Regions from separate parts of the Marinomonas sp. GJ51-14 genome, predicted to be linked through region 2. Evidence: predicted binding sites of a transcription regulator. Region 2 holds the regulator's gene; each other region holds the start of a gene.
What was found. Region 2 encodes FNR, which switches genes on or off when oxygen is low (the NO sensors DNR and NnrR bind a similar motif). Its sites were predicted from a motif close to TTGATNTANATCAA; they were not measured.
Positions count from the first base shown of each region.

Region 1 (5,453 bases), 650 kb from region 2:
TTTCACCAAAACCGTTGCAGGTGGAATAGATCTTGGTGATGTGACCGTTATATATGGTGAGAACAGAAATGGTAAGAGTACCCTCTGTGATATTATTCATTCACTAGCAGAAGATGCTCCTGATTTTATAATGCACCGAAAAAGCATACCAAATGACCCAACTAAACCACCTAAAGTTGAATTCATGTTCGGTACTGCGACAGGTAATGTTACATCTAAATTCGAAAACGGCCAGTGGCAAGTAAAAACTCCTGATTGTTCAGGTTTGTATGTTTTTGACCAAAGCTTTATACATAGAAATGTAATCACTGGTCAGAAGCAAGAGCGGCCAAACTCTGAAAACATGACTAGTTTTATTCTTGGTGAGAGTAACACCGCCTTGTTTGCGGCTTTAGCTGAGATGAATAACAATCTTCGTGATGAAAAAAGACTTCTTTCTGGTATTGAAGGGAAATTTACAACTCACGCTGTGGGTAGTGTTCCTGCGTATGTTAACTCTGCTTTGCCTTCAGAGACTAAAGAACAGTTAGAAACTAACGTGACGGCACATGAAGCATCAAAACTGCAAGTCACAACTACCATTCAGAATATTGAAAAAATTAAACATCGTAATGTTCTAAGTGCAGTTGGTGCACAGGTCAACTTTGCCCAAGCAATTGATTCAATTAATGCTGTACTAGCATCTAGCCTTCAAAATGTTCATCAAGATTCATTGGTGTCACTGCAAAATCACATGAGCAATCATGTGAACAACTCAGCTACTTTTAAAGGTTGGGCTAGCCAAGGTATCGCACAAATAAAAGATGATTGTCCTTTCTGTGGGCAGACTTTAAGTGCAGATGCTCAAGGCCTAATCGCTGCGTACCAGCAAGCTTTTAATGCTGAGTTTGATAGATTTAACAAAGAAACAAGACAAACTTTAAATGGTCTTCGTCAGCCATTTAGTATTCCAAATACTCGTGAAAACCTTATTCAGCTACACCAAGCCAATAAACAAGTGTTTGAGCTGTATGTGGAGCCTCAAATTATAACCAATCAAGCTCTAGCGCCTTTAATTACTTCATTGGAACAAAAGCATAAGGATATTCTCGCTTCTTTTGATGCCGTTATTGCAAATAGCCAGCAAGCAACGGAATTCTGGATACCGAGACTAGAGCAAAAGTATACTACGCCCTACGAACCTGCCCAACTCGTTTCCTTCGATGTACTGAATACAGCAGCAACAACGTATAATCAAGCTATCTATGACTATTGGGTAGTCGCAGAGCAAATTAACGCTATCTTCAATGCTTATAAAGGCTCACTTAATGAAGTGGATCTGAATCATCAATTGACAGAAATCACACAACAACAAACACAAGCTAATTTGGCGCTAAAGCGGATTGCATTAGAGCCACTTTGTGTTCAGTACAGGCAGAAGCTAGCAACTATTAATGGGATAGATACGACTTATAAAGCACAAAAGCAGCAGCTCGAACAATCACAAACAGCGTATTTAGATACTTACTTTGATTTGATAAATGGACTGTTTCGTCAGCTTGGCTCAAGTAACTTTGAGATTATCAAAGTACCTAATAATCGCGGCAGACAAGTTATCTATGACCTTCGTGTTAAGTTTAAAGGTGAGGACATTTCTGCTGATAAAATTAATACAGTATTTAGTGAGTCAGACCGCAGAGCGCTAGCACTTTGTATATTTTTAGCTAAGGTGATGTCTCTTCCAGCAGAGGAGAAAGCTAAGGCTATTTTAGTGCTGGATGATCCTGTTACTAGTTTTGACAATGAGCGAATAGCACTGATTCTCAATAAACTGGATGAGCTGCAACGGACTATTAAACAACTTGTACTAACGACTCACTATAAAGGAATGGCAGCAAAAGCTGTAAAGAAATTCAGGCGGTGCGCTAAATCGGTAAAATTAGTTCATGGTGCTGAAACTTGCTCGATAGAAGCCGTTGAAATTGATGACATGATGGCTACAGAGCATGATGTTGCTTTTGACAGAATTAAAGCTTTTGTTAATCGTGAAACTAATAACGACATTCTCACAACCTTGCGACCTTTCTTTGAGGGAGAAATTCGTCATCGTTTTAAGAAACAGCTCATTGATCTTGGTGAAGCAAAATCAGACCTGTCAGTTTGCACTGCTGCTTTAAGGGACAACGGCTATATCACTGCTGAACTTGAAGCTCGCTTGAGTGCGATTCGAGATACTTTAAACACACCTATGCACGAAATTGGCGATGACGCGCTTGAAAACACAAGAGCACTAGCTGAACAAGTCATTAATATTGTATATGACGAACTGTAAATGCACATAACAAGGCAATTAAACGGAACAAAAACAGTTGGCTTTTGTTCGTGCCTCACAAAGTATAGCCAACAATTTTAGTCCGCTTATTGCGGCGTTAGTTAACTGCCTATGGAGAGTTCAGTGAATTTGAAAGAGCTCAGTATAAAAGAATTGTTGCAGCTACAAGCTACTGCCACTAATGAGCTTAAAGAGAGGGATGTCGTTCGTACGCAAAACAATCCATTAGGTGATTACACCGAATGGCTTGTGGCACAAGTTATGGGATTAGAGCTAGCAGCCAATTCTAAAGCTGGTTACGATGGCATTGACTCAAATGGAACGAGAATCCAAATTAAAGGTAGGCGTATTACGCCTAAAAATAAATCAAGGCAGCTTAGTGCAATTAGAAAATATGATGAAAAAGACTTCGATGCTCTTGTAGCCGTCATCTTTGATGAAAATTTCGATATTATCGATGCAGTATTAATGCCTCATGAAATTGTAGGTAAATACGCATCTTACAGGGAGCATGTAAATGCACATATATTATTTATCAAAGAGCCATTGCTAAGTGACCCAGAAGTAAAATGTATCAAGTATTTAATCAGCAGTTAACAAGGCAAGTCATTTAACTGCAACCCCCGCCTAACCCCTGCCTACAAATGAATATAATTCTTAGTTTATTAACTTTATGACCATTTAATAGAACATCCCATGCTGGCTTTTTGGTGTTCCGGTCCATGTCCTGTGTTCGCAATGTGTTTCATGGCATTGACTAGTTCTTTGTTACGGTCCTTAGTACTTTTTAGGTTCGAGTTACCCATTGCGGCGTCGTCGAGGCGACCACGGTATTGCAACTCGCCATCTTTATTAAAACCAAAGAAATCCGGTGTGCAAACGGCTTGATAGGCTTGACCGACAGATTGATTTTTATCGACCAAATACGGAAAGCTAAAGTTGTGTTGGATGCTAAATTGCTTCATAAAAGGTGGGCTGTCCGCTTCCACATAACGGTAGTCATTCGACATAACCGCCAACACATTAATGCCTTCTTTTTGAAGTTCACGTACATCATCAGCAAATCGATCTGCAATGGCTTTTACATAGGGACAATGGTTACAGATAAAGGCGATCAACAGGCCTTTCTCACCTAGCTGCTCTGACATGGTGTAACTTTTTCCATCAGGATCGCTTAACGTAAACTCAGGGGCTTTCCATCCAAAATCACATAATGGTGTGTCTAATAACATAGGTCTTTGCCCTTTTAAATGGAGTGACGAAGTTGTTTTATAGGGAGTTAAGGATGAGTATAAAGAATTTCATCTTATTCAATAATACTCTTAAATTTAGACCAAATATCTTATTCAATAATGACAAACGATTTTTTATCGTGTCTAACGTTTTTTTAGGGCAGCTTTCCATGATATATATCTAAAAACGCGAAGCTTATTTTTAATAAGTAAGAATCTCTTCCTTCCTTTTTTTGTACTTATTTCTTTCACTCCCTTTATCTTGATCTAACGCAATGTTTTAGAAGCAAACTACACTCATAATCTGACCTTATAGTAGCCTCAAGTCGTTTGAGGCTTCGGTGGACGTTAGATAATAAGAACACTCAAGAAAGGGAAGTGTCTGCAAGCGTCTTTTTTCTCAGTCAAATGAATGGGTTGAAGTCATATGATTAACGAAGCTGTAGTGGATCTATCGCGGTTTCAGTTTGCTCTTACTGTTATGTACCATTTTTTGTTTGTCCCTTTAACGTTAGGGATGGCTTTCTTGTTGGCAATCATGGAATCTGTTTACGTGATTACGGGCAAACAAGTCTACAAAGACATGGTGAAGTTTTGGGGTAAATTGTTTGGGATTAACTTTGCCTTAGGGGTGACAACAGGTCTGACAATGGAGTTCCAATTCGGAACGAACTGGTCTTACTATTCTCATTACGTTGGCGATATTTTTGGTGCGCCTTTGGCGATCGAAGGCCTGATGGCTTTCTTCCTTGAGTCGACATTAGTTGGTTTATTTTTCTTTGGTTGGGAACGCCTAAGTAAGTTAAAGCATTTGCTGGTAACTTGGGGTGTGGCGTTAGGTTCTAACTTATCGGCATTATGGATTTTGATTGCCAATGGTTGGATGCAAAACCCAGTTGGTTCTGAATTTAACTATGAAACCATGAGAATGGAATTGGTTGATTTTGGCGCTTTGTTATTAAACCCAGTTGCCCAAGTTAAATTTGTACACACAGTCTCAGCAGGTTACACCACTGGTGCTATGTTTGTATTGGCAGTTTCTAGTTATTACCTATTAAAAGGCCGTGACCTTGCGTTTGCTCGTCGTTCATTTGCAATTGCGGCAGCATTTGGTTTGGCATCAGTATTGAGTGTAATCATTTTAGGTGATGAGTCAGGCTACGAGTTGGGCGAAGTTCAAAAAGTGAAATTAGCGGCAGTAGAAGCTGAATGGGAAACTCAGGACGCGCCAGCCGATTTCACACTAATTGGTTTTCCGAACCAGGAGCTTGAAGAAACAGAGTTTGCACTTAAGGTACCTGGTTTAATGGGTATTATTGCGACTCGATCGCTTGACGAAGAAGTGACAGGTCTAAAGGATCTTAAAGAGCATAATCGTCAACGTATTATTAACGGTATTTATGCGAATCAGTTACTTGAACAACTTCGTAACGGTTCAGAAGATCCAATGGTTAAAGAAAACTTTGAAAAAGTAAAAGGTGATCTTGGTTACGGTCTACTTGTTACTGCTTTTAATGAAGATATTAACCGAGTTTCTTCAGAAGACATTGACATGGCTGTGGAATATTCCATTCCACAAGTTGCGCCATTGTTCTTCTCTTTCCGAATCATGGTTGCTTGTGGTTTCATCATGCTGGTTGTATTTGCCGCAGCGTTTTATCAAAATGCGCGCCGCCGTATCGGTAAAAATCCACTCTTCTTAAAATTCATTATGTTGTGCTTACCTTTGCCTTGGATTGCCTGTGAAACAGGTTGGTTCGTTGCTGAGTACGGTCGTCAACCTTGGGCAATTGGTGAAATCTTGCCAGTTCATGTGGCGGTATCGAACTTAACTGCAGGTGAAATCTGGACAACAATCATTGGTTTCACTGTTTTATACACAGCATTCTTAGTTGCCGAAATGTATTTGA
Region 1 covers NZ_CM147879.1:3,638,086-3,643,538, reverse strand. The annotation lists gene AC0L3Y_RS17580 (AAA family ATPase) at 1-2,311, shown strand, start outside; gene AC0L3Y_RS17575 (DUF6998 domain-containing protein) at 2,435-2,908, shown strand; gene AC0L3Y_RS17570 (thioredoxin family protein) at 2,983-3,543, opposite strand; gene AC0L3Y_RS17565 (cytochrome ubiquinol oxidase subunit I) at 3,971-5,453, shown strand, end outside.
Region 1: a site for FNR is predicted at 3,806-3,819, ahead of AC0L3Y_RS17565 (cytochrome ubiquinol oxidase subunit I). Genes of this name have one in related genera too.

Region 2 (5,453 bases):
TTTTTTTAAATGGTTGATTTAACACTATGATTAAGCCAATTCTGTGTTATTTCAGCAAGGTTTGAAATAGTGTCAGTGATACTTTGATTTTGTTTCTTCAAGGTTCTGAAGTCGTGATCAGCCCCTTCTACCCAAATAACAGTTACGTTTTCTGGTAGAGACTGCTGGCTTACCCAATCGTATGACCCTAGTTGATCTCTTGTCCCTTGAATTATTAAACAAGGCACCTGAAGGTTATCAAGAAAAGATAGTCTGTTTTTTTCAGGCTTACTTGCTGGATAAAAAGGAAAACCAAAACAAACAATGGCTTTTACCATAGGTAGACTAGACAGCTGAGTTGCCACACGCCCTCCCATAGACTTACCTGCGACAATACAAGCCTCATCTTCTGCTATGAAATCTGCGAATTCAGGAACAAGATACTTAAATGGTGGCGGTGGTCTTTTTTTAGCCGTCTTTTCTTGCTCTTTCATATAAGAAAAAGTAACAGGAATGACTTCTTGATTCATTGTTTTTGTAATCGCAACACCAAGTTCATTCAAAAATGCATTGCTGTGGCCGGCACCTGCTCCATGAGCAAGGTAAAAAGATATGTTTTCCATGAATATATTTACTAAAAATAATATTGATGGTGATTATATGGTTACAGGGCACCTTATCCAACCTAATTTACCAAATGCCTTATTTTCTTAACAGGTTAATATCCTTGATCTGGATCAGAAAACTCCTGATTGCTAAGGAGTAAACTTCTATTAGAAATTTTAATAGGAACAAATCATGATTTGGGATTCTTCACTCGTTAGTAAGTACGATTTATCAGGACCTAGATATACGTCTTACCCAACAGCACCACAATTTAATACAGGCATCAGTAAAATCGCTTTAATCGATAAAATGATGATGCCTTCAGATAAAGCTCTTAGTTTATACTTCCATATCCCGTTTTGTGCTCACCTTTGTTATTACTGTGCTTGCAACAAAATTGTGACCAAGCAATATGAGAAAGGTGCTGAGTATGTTGAATTACTTGGTGAAGAGATGAGATTGCGTAGTTTGATGCTAGATCATTCGAGGCAAGTTACACAGCTTCACTTTGGCGGTGGAACACCTACTTTCCTCACAGAAGACCTCATTCGCTGTCTATTTGATATAATAAACCAGCATTTCAACCTTATTAATGATGGCTCTCAAGATTACAGTATAGAAATAGATCCTAGAGAAATAACGCCATCCAAACTTAAGTTGTTCACTGAAATGGGGATAAATAGAATTAGTGTTGGCGTTCAAGATTTTGACAGTAAGGTTCAAGCAGCCATACATCGAGTCCAACCAGTTAAAATGGTAGCAGATCTTGTGGAGGATGCTCGTGCAATGGGCATTAAATCAATTAATTTTGATTTGATCTATGGTTTACCGTTTCAATCCATTGAGGGTTTTAGAGATACTTTAGACAAGGTAATTGCTTTGTCTCCAGATCGTATATCTCTTTTTAATTACGCCCATTTACCTGAACGTTTTAAAGCTCAAAAACGAATACTTGATGAAAGCCTTCCTATACCTAGTATTAAAGTTGAATTATTAAGGATGAGCATTGAATATCTAATTTCATCTGGTTATGAATACATAGGTATGGATCATTTTGCAAAACCTAATGACACTTTAGCTAAAGCTCAAAAACAAGGTATGTTACAGCGCAACTTCCAAGGCTATACCACTCACGCAGGTACTGACCTAGTTGCATTTGGTGTCTCTGCTATTAGTGACCTAGATGGCGTTTATATCCAAAACTATACAGATTTAGATCAATATCAACACAGTATTGAAAAGGGTCAACTACCTATCAATAGAGGTTACATTAGTAATTTTGATGACAGAGTTCGTCACCAAGTCATTATGACGCTTATTGCTCAATTTGAATTAAATACAGGTACTATCGAACAAAAATATAATATTAGTTTTTTTGAATATTTTGCAGAAGAAGTTGATAATCTTATACCTATGATCGAAGATGGTATGATCGAAATAAAAGATAATGGAATGCAGACCATTATTAACGTTACAGACCGAGGTAGATTGCTTATTCGCTGTATTTGTATGGTTTTCGATAAGTATTTGAACAACAGTATAAAATACTCAAAAGTTATATAAATTCAGGTCAGGGAGATTCACATGTCAACAACACACGCACAGACACGTTTTAACAGTACTCTTACATCTCAATGCCAAAATTGTAGTTTGAGTGCTCTCTGTCTGCCTATTGCCCTAGCAGATGAAGACATCAATAAGCTAGATCAAATTATCGAACGTAAGAAACCGTTAAAAAAAGGAGAATTTCTTTTTCGCCAAGGGGAAATCTTTGATTCGGTTTATGCTGTTCGCTCTGGGACATTAAAAACCTTTAACATTACATCCTATGGTGAAGAACAAATTACTGGTTTTTATTGTCCTAGTGAGTTGGTTGGTCTAAGCGGTATAGATTCGAGCACTTACCCGGTTTCTGCTAAAGCATTGGAAACAACGACAGTTTGCGAAATCCCGTTCAGCCATTTAGAAGAGCTATCCGCACAAATACCATCGTTAAGACATCAATTATTTAAAGTGATGAGTCGAAAAATTTCTGACGATCAACAAATGATGGTATTGCTTGGTAAGAAAAATGCGGATGAAAAAGTAGCTTCTTTTTTACTAAATCTATCCAACCGATTCAAAAAACGCGGCTATTCTGCAAGCTCTTTTCGACTTTCTATGTCCCGTGGAGAAATAGGAAACTATCTTGGACTTGCTGTCGAAACTGTAAGCCGCGTCATTACCCGCTTCCAGAAAAATGAGCTAATACATGTAGATGGCAAAGAAATTGAGATAGTCGACTTCCCAGAAATGCAAAAACTCGTTGGGATTGCGAGTGATTGTGGTAAAATCGCCAACATTTGATCGATAAATTAAGGCGTTACTAAATATGCTCTACGATGATTTTTATGTTAAATCACTAATACAAACAGTGGAAGACTGGCCAAAAGAAGGCATTAGTTTTCGTGATATTACTCCTATCTTTAGTGATCCTAAAGGTATGAGGATGGTTGTTGACGCCTATGTTCACCGATATATGTCTACGGATATTACACATATTGCTTGTATTGATGCTCGTGGTTTTTTGATTGCTGCCGTACTTGCTTATGAGCTTCAAAAACCTCTTATTTTAGTGCGTAAGAAAGGTAAGCTTCCAGGTAAAACTATTTCACAAAAATACGATTTAGAGTATGGTGAAGCGGAATTAGAAATCCAAGAAGGTGCAGTCAAAGCTGGCGATGAAGTTTTGTTATTTGATGATTTAATTGCAACAGGTGGAACACTCTTCGCAGCAATAAAACTTCTAACACAACAAGGCGCTAATATAAAAGAAGTAGCTGCTATTATTGATTTACCAGATTTAGGCGGTAGCCAAAAGTTAAGAGACAGTGACATCCCGGTCTTTTGTCTTTGTGCTTATGATGGTGAATAATTTTATAATTGTAGCTAACGTAAAATAGAATAAGACAAATAAAAAAAGGTGGCATGAGCCACCTTTTTTTATTTGTCTTATATCCATAATCGTTTTTTTAAAAATCAACAACAGCACCAACGGAGAAGCCTTTGTTAATTTCCTTACGACTATCATCATCATAAACAATAACAGTATTACCATAACGAATGTAAGCACGAGAATTGCGCATCGTCATGTATTCAAGACGAAGATCATAAGTATACATATGGTCTAAGTTAGAAAAAGATAATACTTCTGGAGAGTAGTATAGAGAGCCATAAATGCTTAAACGATTTGCTTGTTGAAGTGTATAACGATACCAGCCGCCAAGACTAAGAGCAGCTGATACTTCATTTTCATCATCATTCAAGTCTGCATCAATAACATACAAACGAACCCCTAATCCAACTTGTAGCGGTCCGCCATCTCCTTCAGAATCTTCTACAGTTAAACCAATATGACCTGTAGATGAGTTTTCATCTGAATCATGAGTTACGCCAGCATTAAGACCAAAACTACCTAAATCTAAATTAACATCACCTTGCACAGTCTCATTAGTTAAACTGACTCCTGCCGTTGACGCATTAACAAAAGAAGACCCTAAAATGCCAAATGTTAACAATAAAGCTTTATGCATAATATTCATTTCTATTATCCTATAATGAAATAATATTTAATCGATCAAAAGCAGATGGTATTTGCTTTAAACCTTTGAAATCAAATAATTCTTTGTCTGCTAGATGTGATGGAACCACATTTTGAAGAGCAGTGAACATAGAATCTGTTCTACCTGGGAAGTCTTTTTCCCATTTTTTCAACATGTCTTTAATAACCTGTCTTTGTAAATTATCCTGTGAACCGCAAAGATTACAAGGAATAATCGGATATTCTTTCATAAGGGCAAATGCCTCTATGTCTTTTTCTTTGCAATATGCTAAAGGACGGATAACAACATGCTTACCATCATCACTCAGTAATTTTGGCGGCATGGATTTCAATTTTCCGCCAAAAAACATATTTAGAAACATTGTTTCTAAAATGTCATCTCTATGATGACCTAGAGCAATTTTGGTAGCACCAATTTCTTCAGCAAAACCATACAAGGAACCACGTCTTAGACGAGAGCATAAACCACAAGTGGTTTTTCCTTCTGGAACGATTTCTTTTACTATGCTGTAAGTATCACGTTCCAGAATATGAAAATCTACCCCCAGACCTTTTAGGTATGCAGGAAGAATATGTTCTGGAAAGCCGGGCTGCTTTTGATCTAGATTGACAGCAATAATACTAAAATCAATTGGAGCACTGGCTTGCAGGTTCCTTAAGATTTCTAGCATTGTGTAAGAGTCTTTACCACCAGACAAACAAACCATAACTTTATCACCCTCTTCAATCATATTGAAGTCAGCAATAGCTTGGCCCGTTAATCTACGGAGACGTTTCTGGAGCTTATTTTGCTCCAATTTTTCTTTAGGTCGACTAGATAAATCCATCATATACACGCTATAAACAAAACGCGCATATATTACTATAAGGATCTAGGTATCGCATCAAAAATGGATGTAATAATGTAAAAGTACATAAAAAATCACTTTTTTTACTTTTACAGCAAATAACAATTTAGATTCTAGACCTAAAAAATAATTTTGAATTGCAGTTCTTACAGATATATTGAACACCTCCTTGTGCTCTTGTATGCCGGCGCTTAGTGAAATCATGCTGCTGGCATTCACAATGGTATTGATAAATTTCTTTTGGGGGAGGAATATCGAAAGTATGAGTTCTATCTGGTTTTATACCATAAACCTTCATCATTACAGCCTGCCATTCCTTTCCATGAGGCTTGACTGTACTTCCATAAATTTGAAATACGATAATGTGAGCCACTTCATGGGGAATAACAGTATCAATGAATCTATTTGGATCCTGTTGA
Region 2 covers NZ_CM147879.1:2,983,658-2,989,110, reverse strand. The annotation lists gene AC0L3Y_RS14285 (alpha/beta family hydrolase) at 6-602, opposite strand; gene hemN (oxygen-independent coproporphyrinogen III oxidase) at 778-2,148, shown strand; gene fnr (fumarate/nitrate reduction transcriptional regulator Fnr) at 2,170-2,931, shown strand; gene AC0L3Y_RS14270 (adenine phosphoribosyltransferase) at 2,957-3,499, shown strand; gene AC0L3Y_RS14265 (YfaZ family outer membrane protein) at 3,597-4,166, opposite strand; gene ttcA (tRNA 2-thiocytidine(32) synthetase TtcA) at 4,177-5,016, opposite strand; gene AC0L3Y_RS14255 (SprT family zinc-dependent metalloprotease) at 5,141-5,453, opposite strand, start outside.

Region 3 (5,453 bases), 640 kb from region 2:
CCAAAGTAGACAAATACTAAAGCACTGATTGCGTACGCAGGGATTAATCTTGCAAGAATAATCCAGATGCCTCTTTCCCCAATTTCAATAAAATCATGACCAGTAATCATTGTTCCTGTGCAGAACAACATAAGGCCAATAACAAGCATTTGTCCGGAAGGGCCGAACAAACTTTTCATAGGATCGCCTAAGTAATCCCATAATGACATTCCAAGACCACTGTGTACGCTCATTGTGACAATGATCGCGCTGATGATAAGTGGTATGAACATTGTGCCAGCTGGGATTTCATTTAAGAACTTCCAGATTTTCACTCCGGAAAGTGTTTTCTTTTCTTTCGCTTCTATCATAATTTTTTACTCATTATAAAATCAATATGATGGATAGACATGAGAATAGACATGCCGTTTTTCCTCTAAAGGGCCTTTTGTCATTGATACGAAAGGAGCTCATTCAGGCTAAACAGTTGCGGACATTGCGCGGGAGCGCTTAGGTAGGTTCCGGTCGAGTTGGTCTGCTTTGCAGATTAAGTACTGACAACTAATTGTAATAATAAGTAGCGAATCAAGACAAAGGTTGTATTAGCAAGTTATCAAGTTGATGATGTGTATCAATCAGATGTATTTGTTCTAATTTTTTGCAATATATAGGCTTGTTATTCCTTGGCCGGTAAATTTTTTATAAAGGAAGGTAAATGACGTCTACAAGTAATGCAGACCGACTTCAGATATGGCGAGCCTTGTCAGATCTTTTTCTCGATACAGAAATAAGCGATACAACTTATGAATATATCGCTCGTACTATCGAGGAGAGCGGTCTTTCTTTAACGGAAGCGGAAAATATTCTTTGGTATGAAGTGTATCCCGTATTGGAAAAGAACCTAAGAAGTATAACTGGTGTTTGGGATGGCTGGTCTGATGCTTGGCTATTAGAGCATTTAACAAGAAAATGCTTTGCTGGTCCTATACAGGGTAAGTCTTCCATTAAAAAAGAGATTAGGGCGTGTTGGTTACGAGTTATTGAGATTCGACCTAAGCAAGCAGCACATTAATAAGATCTATTAACTTGAATTACAGCTTATAGATCACCATCTTATGACTCTACTCGCTATTTTTAACAAAGTGCTTTTTAATGAATGAAAGTATTTTATCTCTGAGGTTTAAGATGACCAATTCACCTATACAAATCGTTTGCCAAAGCTGCAGTACAAAGAATCGCTTACCTAAGTCTAAGTTGAATGACAAACCTCTTTGTGGAAAGTGTGGTAAGCCAGTACTTTCAATACAGCCTATTGTGGGGAGTGATGCAAACTTCAGGCGTTATATTACCGACAATGCTTTACCTGTGATTGTTGATTTTTGGGCGTCATGGTGTGGACCATGTCAGCAATTTTCTCCTATTTTTGAGCAAGTCGCAGGGGAGATGTCCACTCAAGCGTGTTTTGTGAAGTTAGATACTGAACAGAATCAAAATACGGCAGGTAGTTATAATATTCGTTCCATTCCGACTCTGATGATATTTCATCATGGTAAAGAAGTGGCTCGTCTGTCAGGCGCCTTACCGAAAGCACAATTTAAACAGTGGTTAGCGAAGAATTTACCTTCTGTTTAACCGTTTTATTCGCTTTGGTTTGCAGGTTAATTTATGAAAGATGAATGATCACTTTTTTATATTAATCTTCAATATCAAAGTACATTTCAACAAATTTTTCGTATAGAGCTTCTTCTGTTTCTCGTCTGTCTGGATCAGGTTTTACACAGTCGATAGGGCAAACTGCGACACAGGTAGGTTGATCGTAATGACCTACACATTCTGTGCATTTTTCTGGGTCAATAACGTAGATTTTAGATCCCATGGAAATGGCTTCGTTTGGGCATTCTGGTTCACACATGTCGCAGTTTATACAGCGGTCATTGATTAATAATGCCATAGGAAGCCTATAGAGATACCTTGCTATGAGGTTGTCGAGTGGTTTGTCCTGCCGATAGGTTTCTTAGCAAAATTCCCATTGAAGCATCTATGCCCGAAGGGCAAGGAATGTTGACGATGTGTCCACTACCCTTGGCGATATCGATAGGGCAACCATGTTTGTCGTTTAGCTCGGTTAAGGTGAAGGTGATATTACCTTTTGGTGTCATCAGCTCTAATGAATCCCCAAGACTAAAGCGATTTTTTACTTCGATGGTTAATATATTATCTTTCGTGGTGGTGACTTCGCCAACAAACTGTTGTTGCTCACTGATTGAGTTGCCAGTTTCGTAGTTTTGTAAATCAACATGGCGATGACGTTGTAAAAAACCATCGGTGTATCCTCGGTTAGCGAGATTTTCTAAACTGCCGAATAGTTCATTGTTAAAGCTTTTTCCTGCGACAGCATCATTAATCGCTTGACGATAAATTTGTGCGGTTCTTGCGCAATAATAAAAGGACTTGGTTCGGCCTTCAATTTTTAATGAATGTATGCCCATTTTTACCAAACGTTCAACGTGTTGGATCGCTCGCAGGTCTTTTGAGTTCATGATGTAGGTGCCATGTTCATCTTCAAATGCTGGCATGTATTCATCAGGTCGTCCATGCTCTTGCAGTAGAAACAGCTGGTCAGTAGGTTCCTGAATCTGTACGGCAGACTCTTGAGCTTGTATAGAAGAATCACTACTAGCGATGATCTGTCCAACGTCATCTTGCTTCGCTTCGTGGGCATTGTATTGCCAGCGGCAAGCGTTAGTGCAAGCACCTTGATTTGGGTCGCGTTTGTTCATATAACCAGAAAGTAAACAGCGGCCAGAATAGGCCATACATAAAGCCCCATGAACGAACACTTCCAATTCCATTTCAGGCACTTTCATGCGAATTTCTTCAATTTCATCTAGAGATAATTCACGAGATAAAATAACACGGGAAATGCCTTGTTGTTGCCAGAATTTGACAGTTGCCCAGTTGACTGCATTGGCTTGTACCGATAGGTGAATTGATTGATCTGGAAACGCTTCTCGGACCATCATAATAAGACCTGGATCAGACATAATCAGAGCGTCAGGGTTCAAGTCGATTACTGGTGCTAAGTCTTGAATGTAGGTTTTTAGTTTGGCGTTATGGGGCGCAATATTACTGACTACGTAGAGTTTTTTACCCAGTGCATGAGCTTCGTTAATACCAATGCCTAGCTTCTCTAAATCAAACTCATTATTACGTACGCGAAGTGAGTAGCGTGGTTGTCCTGCGTATACAGCATCAGCGCCATAGGCAAGGGCATAACGGAGGTTTTTTAAAGAGCCAGCTGGAGACAACAATTCTGGCTTGACTATTTTTTGCTGAGACATAAGGCTCACCGATCAATCAAAACGCGCGGAGTTTACCTCTGTGTTTATTGAACTCAAGACTTGGTAGGTGGATTGTTTGTTTAAATAAAGTCTATTTGATCTGAGTCAAATTATATGAAACTCATAGGCTTTTGATTAGAAGTATGGTTTTTTTATTTTGATAAGGAATCAACAAGTGGAAAAGAGCAAATAAGCGTCGCTGATAGCCGTCAGCGACACTTTGAATACTTGGTAATTAAGCTTTTACAGCAGCCTTAGATGCCTTGATATAACCTTGTATAGTGTCTTTTAGTTGTAGACGTTGCTTTTTCAAGTGCTCTTCTTCTGCCGTAGTGGATGGAATGATTTCTTGTTCCATTTTTTCTACTTCTTTTGTTAAATGATTGTACTCGTCATAAAGCTTTTTAAAGTGAGCATCTTCCATTTTTAGATTATGGATGTCTTCTTTTAACTCTGGGAATTCATGAATCAAACTATGGTCTTCGATTGGCATAATAGCCTCCTGTCTTTGTTTGCTTTCATATTAGATTAGCCTAGTTAGGCTTATCGTTTCTTGATGCTGGTCAGGCTTTCTCTGTCTATTAAAAGTATTTATGGTTTGTTGTAAAAAGGATGAATAACTGAGTAGATTATTAGCCATACCTTTATTAATGGTTGGATATGATGCTTTTTCAACAGCAAAGGTTAAGCTTATGCTATGTTGCATATTCTTTGATCTTTGTGACCCTTTTAGAAATCTTGTGTCTTTAAGGGTAGTCGATGGTTTTATTATTGAAGGTTTAATATTGGCATTTTGATAGCAGCAAAGCCGAGACTGTTTCTAATCACGGCTTTGCTGCTATAAGGATAAGGACGGAGTTTAGAAATTTAGCTCAACTCTTGGCTGGCTAGATTTTGATAAATCGACTTCTGGCGAGCAAAGGAAGATACGAGAAGAGCTAATGCCTTTTTTAACCAAATAATCTTTCAGAATATTTGAGCGTTCTTGGGCAAGCGCCTGGGCTGATTCTTTGGTTGTGTCATCAATAGTGGTTGGTGGTTCTTCAATACCTAAATCAAGATAACTAGCAACGCCGCAAGCTTTTAACTGACTGTCTTTCTTGTCTTTCATTAAAGCAATGAGCTGTTTTAGAAAAACGTCTTGAGAGTCGTTTAAGCGGCTTTCTTCTGCTTCAAACAATAATGGCTGCACTCGAATTTTTAGCAGTTGGTCTCCTGCTAACTGTGCAATGCTGATTACGCTGGCATATGGCACAAAGGTTTGCAGAAGGTAGCTGCTTGACGCTTGGAACAGTGCTTTTCGTACAGGTAAAATCATGAAGTCTTTCCAGCCGAATTCTGGATTTTCTATATCGCCAGACAATGGAATGTCTAGGTCGATATTATCGTCACTGTCTTTCAAAATGCTAACGGCAATGTTAAGCGGTACCGCACCGGCTTTAATCACGGAACTGCTTTCTTTTTTACCACCTAAATCAAATTCTCTTAATAAAATGTGAGAGTTGCCGTCCAGTTCACCATTGTTTGCATTTAAGGTGAGGTCTAAATCTAATTGTCCTGAGTTGATCTGGTAACCTAATGCATTGGCGATGTAGGATGAATAAGGTGGCAGCTCAGCTTCGCGTATAGTAAGTTCGCTTTTCATGGTGAGTTTGTCTGCAAGAGGCCAAATGACGATATCACTGGATAGTGTGGCATATTTTCCATTACGAGCTTTTAAAATGAGCTCTGTTGCCTGTTTCTTATCTTGCGTATTAACGTTGCGTAAGGATAAAGAATCAATTTCTAAAGAGCGTTGTAAGGCAGGTGTAATGCTTTTGTCTTGTACGAATATTTGTGATTCACCAGTCATGTCATAAGCATCTAAAATGACGTAGTAAGGGGCTTTGAAAGCAGACTCTTCTTCTGCACCGGGAGAGCTTTTAATGGCATTTTCTGCGTCTTGAGTTTTAGGTGTGCTTGAATCTTGTAAAGATGGCTGTAGTGAAGTTTGCGGCTCTTCTATCGATACGAGATTTTCAAGGCGTTTTTGCGCATCGAGTATTAGATTCATTTTTACCGAATCTGTCGTAATGGTGCCAAGCTGAGCGCCGTCATGGTTAGCTGATAATGTGTCTATTTTGATACTGCCGA
Region 3 covers NZ_CM147879.1:3,622,249-3,627,701, reverse strand. The annotation lists gene budA (acetolactate decarboxylase) at 1-350, opposite strand, end outside; gene AC0L3Y_RS17515 (DUF7079 family protein) at 695-1,051, shown strand; gene trxC (thioredoxin TrxC) at 1,165-1,611, shown strand; gene AC0L3Y_RS17505 (YfhL family 4Fe-4S dicluster ferredoxin) at 1,673-1,930, opposite strand; gene trhP (prephenate-dependent tRNA uridine(34) hydroxylase TrhP) at 1,938-3,320, opposite strand; gene AC0L3Y_RS17495 (YdcH family protein) at 3,556-3,813, opposite strand; gene AC0L3Y_RS17490 (DUF748 domain-containing protein) at 4,180-5,453, opposite strand, start outside.
Region 3: a site for FNR is predicted at 3,416-3,429, ahead of trhP (prephenate-dependent tRNA uridine(34) hydroxylase TrhP). Genes of this name have one in related genera too.